DNA from 2 places in the Cohaesibacter sp. ES.047 genome. Region 2 is predicted to be linked to the other one. Evidence: riboswitches for the same ligand, from Rfam matches in the RefSeq annotation. Region 2 holds a riboswitch; the other holds the start of a gene.
What was found. A riboswitch is a leader RNA that binds a small molecule or an ion and turns the genes downstream of it on or off. The one in region 2 is predicted to bind thiamine pyrophosphate.

Region 1 (4,681 bases), 1.6 Mb from region 2:
TGCTCCCGAGGGGGCAGAGGGCACCATGACCTTTGATGTCGACATCGTCGAGGAACTGGGTGCAAACCATCTGCTGCACGGCAAGCTGGCGGATCAGGATTTCTCGGTCAGCGTTCCCAAGACGGTTGATGCCAAGACCGGTCCGGTTTCGGTCGCGATTGGTCCCGATGTGACCCATTTCTTTGCTGTCGATACAGGTGTCCGTCTATGACGACCTTGGTTTCTCGTCTTCCTGATATTACCAAGGAGGAGCGCGCTCGGATTCAGTCGGCCGAACGCGTCCCTGAGGTGCATCGCGCGCTCTTGGCGGACATCCCCGCCATGACCTCGCTTGAAGTGGGCGGCGACGGCTCTTTGGCCAAACTGCCGCGAAATTTCAAAGTCGCGGCATGGAACATGGAGCGCTGTTATTTCCCGGGTCGCAGCGCTGCCCATATTGCGCCCTATGGGCCTTCGATCATTCTGTTAAGCGAAATGGACAATGGCATGGCCCGGACGGGCCAGCGCAACACCGCTGCCGACATGGCCCGCGCTCTTGGCATGCACTATGCCTATGGAGTCGAATTCTTCGAACTGGAACTGGGCAGCGAGATTGAACTGCCCTACTGCAAGGACGATTTCAACGCGTCTGGCTGGCACGGCAACGCCATCCTGTCCACCGTGCCGTTCACGAAACTGGCGCTCTTTCGGCTCGATGAGAAGGGCCGCTGGTTCTGTGCAGATCACGAAGATGCCTCAGGTGAGCCGCGCATGGGCGGGCGGATGGCCATTGCCGCCATCATCGACAGCGAAGCCGGACCGGTTTGCGTCGTCTCCACCCATCTGGAAAGCGCAGCGGACGCCGACTACCGCAAGGCCGAGTTCACAAAATTGCTAAGGTGCGTCGAAGATTTTGCCCCTGACATGCCCGTCCTCATTGGCGGTGATCTCAACACCGGCAATCACGTGCCGCCCGACTATGACTGGCGTCAGGAAACCCTGTTCGATTTTGCCCGCGATCAGGGGTATAGCTGGGATCTGACGCCAGACGGCATGACCATCCGTAGCAGCCTCATCACGCCGAACAACGAGCCCTTGATGAAGCTCGACTGGTTTTTTTCGCGCGGCCTTGACGGGACGTCTGGACCGCTCCTGGAGGCGATTGATGATCAAGGCCCTCTGTCCGATCATGAATGTGTGCTGTGTTCGGTGACGCTCTGAGCGAGATGTCCCGAGCACGCGCCCTTTGGCAGTGGTGCACAGGGTAAATCCCTTGGCATCGATCATCCGTTCCATTCGGATGTCACTGCACATGCGCGTAAAGTTATTGAAAAATATATAGAATTTCATAGGGCTGCCTAAATGGCGGCCCTTGCCATATGCGCCGCAATAAAGGGTGCCGATAAAAATACCGTGACCTCCCTTTCCATCCAAACCGAAAAGTGTTTACCTTGCGCTTGTGACAGGGGCGCCCGATGCATCGGGCTGAGATGAACCCTTTGAACCTGAACCAGCTTGTACTGGCGGAGGAAGTCGCGGACTTGCCCGAATGTGGTCTTGATGGCCTCGGGCGGCTCAACGTCATTCCATCCGCCTCAGGAGGATTGAGAATGACCGACTGGGGCCAACACCTTTCCCAAATGCGGCAAACCGCACCACTTATCCAGAATATCACCAACTTCGTTGCGATGAATGTCATGGCCAATGTCATTCTGTCGTCGGGCGCTTCGCCTGCCATGCTGCATGCCGAAGAAGAATCCGGTGAATTTGCTGCAATCGCATCGGCTTTGACGATCAACATCGGCACCCTGTCCGCGGACTGGGTTCGGGGCATGGTCGCCGCTGCCGATGGGGCCAACAAGGCGGGCACACCCTGGGTGCTCGATCCGGTTGCCGCCGGAGCCACGACCTATCGCAGAGACACTTCGGCACAGCTCATAGCGATGAAGCCCAGCATCATTCGCGGCAACGCGTCCGAGATTCTGGCGGTGTCCGGTGCCATGACAAAAGGCAAGGGCGCAGACAGCGCAGACAGCGTCACCGCTGCCGAAGACGGAGCACGGGCGCTTGCCAAATCCATCGGCGGCATTGTTGCGGTCACCGGGCCTGAAGATTTCATCACTGATGGACAAGCAGCTTACCGTGTTCGCAATGGTCATGACATGATGCCGTTGGTGACCGCGCTTGGCTGCTCCCTCAATGGGGTGATTGCCGCCTTTATCGTGGGCCAGCCGCATCTGGAAGCAACCGCAGCTGCCATTGCCTACTACGGCCACGCAGGCGAGGTTGCCGCCAAGACAACCAGCGCTCCGGGCAGTTTTGCCACGGCCTTTGTCGATGCGCTCTACACCATTTCACCAGAACAGCTGTCGCAGGCAGCAAGGATCGAGAAAATATGAATCTCTCCGTTTATTTCGTAACCCCGCACAATCCCGATGATGCGCTGGTCACCGCTGCGCTGAGGGGAGGCGCATCCATAATCCAGTTGCGCGACAAAACCGCACCTGATGACGTGCTCATCAAACAGGCGACGCATCTTGCCGGGCTGGCGAAAGAGTATGGCGTGCCCTTCATCATCAATGACCGGCTCAAAGTGGCGTTGGAAAGCGGCGCCTCCGGGCTTCATATGGGGCAGTCGGATGGCGATCCGGTCGCCATGCGCGAAGCACTCGGCCCGGATAAAATCCTGGGGCTTTCCATCGAGAATGAAGACCAACTGGCTGTCGCTGCGGCGCTTCCTGAGGGAACGCTCGATTATATTGGCTGCGGACCAGTCCGGGCGACACCATCCAAGCTGAACCATGCCACGCCTATCGGCTTTGAAACGCTCAGCCGGATCGCAAAGGCTGCGCCAGTGCCGTGCGTTGCTATCGGCGGGGTGAAAGAGGCCGACATTCCGGTCGTCAAGGCCGGGGGCTGTGCTGGGCTGTCCGTCGTGTCTGCCATTTCCGAGGCGGATGACCCGGAAGCAGCAACTCGCGCGCTCATCACCGCATGGGAGGCAGCATGATCCCCAACATTCTCTCCATAGCCGGGTCTGACCCGTCCGGCGGCGCTGGCATTCAGGCGGACATCAAGGCCATCTCGGCCAATGGCGGCTATGCCATGGCGGTGATTGCCGCGATGACGGCCCAGAGCACCAAAGGGGTGACCGGCTGGGTTCCAACCGAGCCGGACTTCATCAAGGCCCAGATTGCCGCGATCCTTGATGACATTCGGGTCGATGCCATCAAGATCGGCATGCTCGGAACCTCCGCGATCGTCGAGGCGGTGGCCGACGCTCTCAAGGACTGCGACGCGCCCATCGTGCTTGACACGGTCATGGTTGCCAAGGGCGGCGATCGACTGCTCCATGAGGACGCGGTCAATGCTCTGCGTGAGAGGCTCATGCCTCGTGCGCGTATCATCACGCCAAACCTGCCCGAAGCGGCCGATCTGCTGGGCGAGATTGAGGCAACCACACCCGACGAGATGGAACGTCAGGCTCGGGCCTTGCTGGCTCTTGGGCCGAAAGCGGTCTTTCTCAAGGGAGGGCATCTGTCTGACGACGAAAGCCCGGATCTCTTCCTATCTGAGGATCAGATGGAATGGCTGCCGTCTCTGCGCGTGGCGACCAAAAACACCCATGGCACAGGCTGCACCCTGTCATCGGCATTGGCGACGCATCTTGCGTTGACGCGGGTTGACCTAGCCGCAGCCAAGGCCGCCAAGATCTATATCTCGAAGGCCATCGCCGCCGCTGACGGATTGGACGTCGGCCACGGTCACGGCCCGACCGACCATTTCTTCGCAATGAGACACTGATCGGTTGCAGAACGACACAACAGGACAACAGCGCCTTTCACGCTCGATCTTCAAGAGGAGAGATGGAGCGTAAAGGCGCCAAGAGGAACGCGACATGAAATCAATTATCACCGCATTGGCTCTGGCAGCCTCACTCACCACCGCAGTTAGCGCTGAAGAGAGCAAATTCTCGATCATGCTGGACTGGTTCGTTAATCCGGATCACGGCCCGATCATCATCGCCGAGCAACGGGGCTACTTCAAGGATGAAGGGCTGGACGTGGAAATCATCCCGCCAGCCGACCCCGCCGACCCACCCAAGATGGCAGCCGCCGGACAGGTGGATCTTGGCATCTCCTACCAGCCGCATCTCTATCTGCAGCATCGCAACCTGCCGGTCGTTCGTGTCGGCACGCTGGTCGATTCGCCGCTCTACTGCGTCATGGTGGATGCGGATGGACCCATCAAGAGCCTGTCTGATCTGAAGGGCAAGCGGATTGGATATTCGGTGCCTGGCATCGAACAAGCCCTGATGCACCGCATGTTGCGCACCAACGGGGTCGACCCGGCGGATGTGGAACATATCACCGTGAACTTCGCGCTAACCTCTGCCCTTGCTTCAGGCAGAGTTGAGGCCACCTCAGGGGCGTTCCGCAATATCGAAATTCACCAGATGGCGTCGATCGGCCGAAAAGGCAAATGCTTCAACCCCGAAGATCATGGCGTGCCGATCTATGACGAGCTGATCTATGAGGCCAGCAGCAAGCGCACCGACTTCACCGACATCCGCAAATTCCTCAAGGCGACCGCTCGTGCCACCGCTGACATCAAGGCCGATCCGGAAGGCACATGGGAACAGTTCAAGACCTATGCGGACGAGCTTGATGACAAGCTCAACCATGCCGCATGGTTCGACACC
Region 2 (4,681 bases):
AATTTCTCGGCCATTTTTTCCATGCCTTCCTTCTGTGCTTCGGCACGAATGTCGTGGGAGATGCGCATGGAACAGAATTTGGGACCGCACATGGAGCAGAAATGCGCAACCTTGTGTGCTTCCTTTGGCAAGGTTTCATCATGCATCGATCGTGCGGTTTCCGGGTCAAGGGACAGGTTGAACTGGTCTTCCCAACGAAACTCGAAGCGCGCGCGCGACAAGGCATCATCACGGATCCGGGCCGCCGGGTGACCCTTGGCAAGATCGGCTGCATGGGCGGCAATCTTGTAGGTAATCACCCCTGTTTTGACATCATCCCTGTCGGGTAGACCCAGATGCTCCTTTGGGGTCACATAGCAGAGCATCGCTGTTCCAAACCAGCCAATCATCGCAGCGCCGATCCCCGACGTGATGTGGTCGTAGCCCGGTGCGATATCGGTTGTGAGAGGTCCAAGAGTGTAAAAGGGTGCTTCTCCGCAGGTTTCAAGCTGCTTGTCCATGTTGGACTTGATCTTGTGCATCGGGACATGTCCGGGGCCTTCAATCATGACCTGACATTGCTTGTCCCACGCGATCTGCGTCAGTTCACCAAGTGTCTCCAGCTCTGCGAACTGGGCCTCATCATTGGCATCGGCGATAGAGCCGGGGCGAAGGCCATCGCCCAGACTGAAACTGACATCATAGGCGCGGGCAATCTCGCAGATCTCTTCGAAATGCTCATAAAGGAAGCTCTCCCGGTGATGGTGCAGGCACCACTTCGCCATGATCGATCCACCCCGACTGACAATGCCCGTGACACGCTCGACGGTCATCGGAATCATGTGCAGGCGTACACCCGCATGGATCGTGAAATAGTCCACGCCCTGTTCTGCCTGTTCGATCAGGGTGTCGCGGAATACGTCCCAGCTCAAGTCTTCGGCAATGCCGCCCACTTTCTCGAGGGCCTGATACAGGGGCACCGTTCCGATTGGTACTGGAGAGTTGCGAATGATCCAGTCGCGGATATTGTGGATGTTGCGCCCGGTCGAGAGATCCATCACCGTGTCGGCACCCCAGCGGGTGGCCCAAACCATCTTCTCCACTTCTTCAGCCATGGAAGAGGTGACGGCGGAGTTGCCGATGTTGGCGTTGATCTTTACCAGAAAATTCCGACCGATAATCATCGGTTCGGCTTCGGGATGATTGATGTTGGAGGGGATAATGGCCCGGCCCTTGGCGATTTCACTACGGACAAACTCAGCGGTTACGACGTCCGGAATGCAGGCGCCGAATGCTTCGCCATCAGGAGCCTGAGATTGGCTTTGCGCGGCTCGGCCCAGATTTTCGCGAATGGCCACAAACTCCATTTCCGGTGTGATAATGCCCGCTTGGGCATAGGCCATTTGGGTGACCGCCTCGCCATTCGCCGCTCGTCTCGGTGTGTGCCTTATCGGGAAAGGCGGTGTGAGCCGTTCCCCTTCCGCAAATCCGTTGTCCTCTGGTTTTATCACTCGGCCTTGATAGGAAACGGTATCGTTTCGTGCTGCGATCCAGTCTTCTCTCAGACGAGCCAACCCTCTGCTGATTTCGATGTCAGCATCTGGATCGGTGTAAGGGCCGGAGCTGTCATATGCGATCACGGGCGGCTCGCCTGCGGTCGGATGGACAGCAATGGCCCGCATCGGGACGTGAATATCGGGGTATTGGGCGCCATCAATCCATATGCGATGTGATGCGGGTAGTGGGCCAGTGGTGACGGTAAATGAGAGATTCTGCATGGTTGGAGCCTCCATAGCTCTGAAGCATTGGAGACCCAGTTCCGCGTTGAGTGGAGAGAAGGCTGCGAAGCAGTCCGGAAAAAGGATGCGTGGTTAGACCTTCTTCCCTGAAGCTGTGCAGCCAGAACACCATCCCTACGCCAGTATGAACTGGATCAGGTTCATCGGGTCACTGCGCTGCGTTCGAACTCAAGAGGTTCAGGTGCCAGCAGTATCTCAGTTTCTTGTCGAGACCCCCCGTGTGAGGATTTGTAGAATACGAATCTTCTTCATATTTGTCAATTAATTTGAAGTGTTGCGTGGAATGGATCTGTTTTATTGAAGTATTAGTTCAAAGTTTTTCTTTCTTTCTTGCCCAGCTCATCGCCTTTTTCTGATACGACTTTTATGACGAGGTATCGTTCTAGGGTGCCTCACTCTGATTGAATTATGAGGGTCGCCTCTGCAGAAGGTGCGCCAATTTTCCGCTGATTTTAGCGCTTTTGGTGCTGGGTAACTGCTCTTTTGGGGACTGCTTTAGTAATATTTCAAGGCTTTCCCCAATCTGTATTTCCAGATGAACCGACCCGTAGTGATGGGTTGAATAGTGCAGAAAATTTGAACTGAACCTTTTAAATTATTCGTTTTTCTGCACGTCCATATTTGGCTAAATTTTCTTCTAACGGTTCAACTTCGGGAGAAGAGAAATGCACGGAAGTGATGCGATCGGCTTTATTGGCCTTGGCACCATGGGAACGCCTATCGCTCTTAGGCTCGCAGAAACAGGTGTACCGCTTGTCATCTGGAACCGAACATCCTCTCGTACCGATCCGCTGAGAGAAGCGGGCGCAGTTATTGCTGCAATTGCAGAAGATGTGTTTGCTCAATGCCAGACCATCCTGCTTATGCTTGCTGATGAGGTCGCTATTGATGCTGTTCTGTCCCGAAATACAGATGGCTTCGCATCTTTGGTGGCCAATAAACTCGTAGTTTCAATGGGAACCGTATCTGCGGATTACTCAGAATCCTTATCCGTGGACATTTCTCTGGCACGAGGCAGATATGTCGAAGCCCCTGTCTCAGGTTCCAAGAAACCAGCTCAACTTGGACAACTTGTCAGTCTTCTGGCGGGCAACGATGAGGAAACGAAGGTGGTCCGCCAGCTTCTTCAGCCATGTTGCAAAGACGTTTTTGAGTGCGGACAGATCCCCAAGGCTCTTCAGATGAAGTTTGCAGTAAACAGCTACCTGATCAATATGGTCACCGGGCTGGCCGAAGCATGGAACTTGGCTGAACAAAACGGATTGGACACTGCGCTTTTCACAAACATCTTGAATGCAGGTCCGATGGCGAGTGATGTTTCCAGAACCAAACTTGCCAAGCTCTGTACCGGTGATATGTCCCGACAGGCAGGCATTCAGGATGTTTGGAAGAATTGCCAACTCGTGATGGAAAGCGCCAGCTCCGTCGAAGCTCCATCACCCTTGATGAAGGTTTGTTCAAGCCTCTATCGAGAGGCCGTCGAGATGGGTTTGGAAAAGGAGGATATGATTTCGGTGGGAAAGGCATTGAAGAAGAGAAAAAACATCGCTGGTTCTAAAATGTAATCAGCTCTATTCCTCAATCATCATTTCACCAGTTATGAAGCACTCGGAAGGTTGCAACAATGGTGGTCGGCGTTATGCCAAAAACAACTGGTCTTCGCTGATCACGTCTGAATAGCTTTTGTCCTGCGACCTATTTTCGCAGACCAAATCACTTTGATCCCAATGCTCATCGCGTCGTTGCCATGAGAACGCTTCCGCCAATCATGAGACCTCCACCAGCATATTCCACACGCTTTAGTGCCTCTGAGCTTTTAAGGGCCGCACGTGCCTTATCGGCGATGAAGGCGTAGCCTCCAAGCAATATGATGACCACAAGACTGGACGTCAGCGTTAGAAGGCCCAGTTGTACAGACAGGTTTGTGTTCGGATCAATGAACTGTGCAAGAAAGGCGATATAGAAGACAATCGCCTTGGGATTGAGGATGGCAGTTACGGTACCAACCCAAAAGCTGTTCCAACCACCATGCCCTTCATGAGTGAGAGGGGCGGCTTCAGCGGTGTTCAGGCGCGCTGAACGGATTTGTTTGTAGCCAAGATAAGCCAGATACAGCACTCCCGCCCATTTGACGGATTGAAACACAAATGCAGAGGTTGCCAGGATCGCACCAACACCTGCAAATGACAGCCCCATGAGGATTATGCTGCCTATGACGTCACCGAGAATACACATCAATGCCGCCAGTCGCCCTCGCGTCAGTGACAGGCTGATCACGAGCAAAACACTAGGCCCCGGAATTAGGGTCAACACAATACAAGCGATCGTGTAGGCTAGCCATGTGTCCAGTGCCATTTACTTGATCCTTTATTTGCGCTCAGTCCAAACCGCTAATTTCTGATCTTGTGGAGGCCAGAACGGCTCCAAATCCAATGAGCACAATATCCAAGAGAACAACCATATCTGGAGTATCCTGAAAGAGCAAGATGCTCCATAGCAAAGCGAATATGAGATAACAATTGTCAAAGAGGCCTATGATTGTGGCCTTCTCTAGAAGCTGTGGTATCACCCTTGCTAGGCTATGGTCGTTTGGTGCAGACTGCGGTTGCGACACTAGGTAGAAAGCCTTCAGTGGGGGATTGGCGGATGCGTTTTATTGCAGAGAATCTAAAGTTCCTTTTTCCGGTGCTGCTGCTCTGTCATCCGGGCATACCAGCGGCTTCGGAAGATGCCGACCTATACAGAGCCACCACTTTCGTAACAGGAGAGCGTGAAGAAACAAGGATACCTAGTATTCAAGACACCTTCAGGCAGGTTCTTGTAAAGGTCTCAGGAACGTCTAGTCTCCTGAAGGTCAGCAACCTTGAGGACGAAATAGATAAGGCTGGCGATTATGTGGCTGG

Region 1: it holds a riboswitch for thiamine pyrophosphate, as region 2 does, so the genes downstream of both, thiM (hydroxyethylthiazole kinase) here and thiC (phosphomethylpyrimidine synthase ThiC) in region 2, are expected to answer to the same signal.

The regions. Positions count from the first base shown of each region.
Region 1 is NZ_LT907844.1:194,555-199,235, reverse strand. It holds gene ugpC (sn-glycerol-3-phosphate ABC transporter ATP-binding protein UgpC) at 1-211, shown strand, start outside; gene CPH65_RS00835 (endonuclease) at 208-1,200, shown strand; TPP riboswitch at 1,434-1,528, shown strand; gene thiM (hydroxyethylthiazole kinase) at 1,590-2,378, shown strand; gene thiE (thiamine phosphate synthase) at 2,375-2,989, shown strand; gene thiD (bifunctional hydroxymethylpyrimidine kinase/phosphomethylpyrimidine kinase) at 2,986-3,783, shown strand; gene CPH65_RS00815 (ABC transporter substrate-binding protein) at 3,878-4,681, shown strand, end outside.
Region 2 is NZ_LT907844.1:3,724,517-3,729,197, forward strand. It holds gene thiC (phosphomethylpyrimidine synthase ThiC) at 1-1,757, opposite strand, end outside; TPP riboswitch at 1,872-2,007, opposite strand; gene CPH65_RS17080 (NAD(P)-dependent oxidoreductase) at 2,444-3,343, shown strand; gene CPH65_RS17085 (LysE family translocator) at 3,510-4,133, opposite strand; gene CPH65_RS17095 (DUF2066 domain-containing protein) at 4,425-4,681, shown strand, end outside.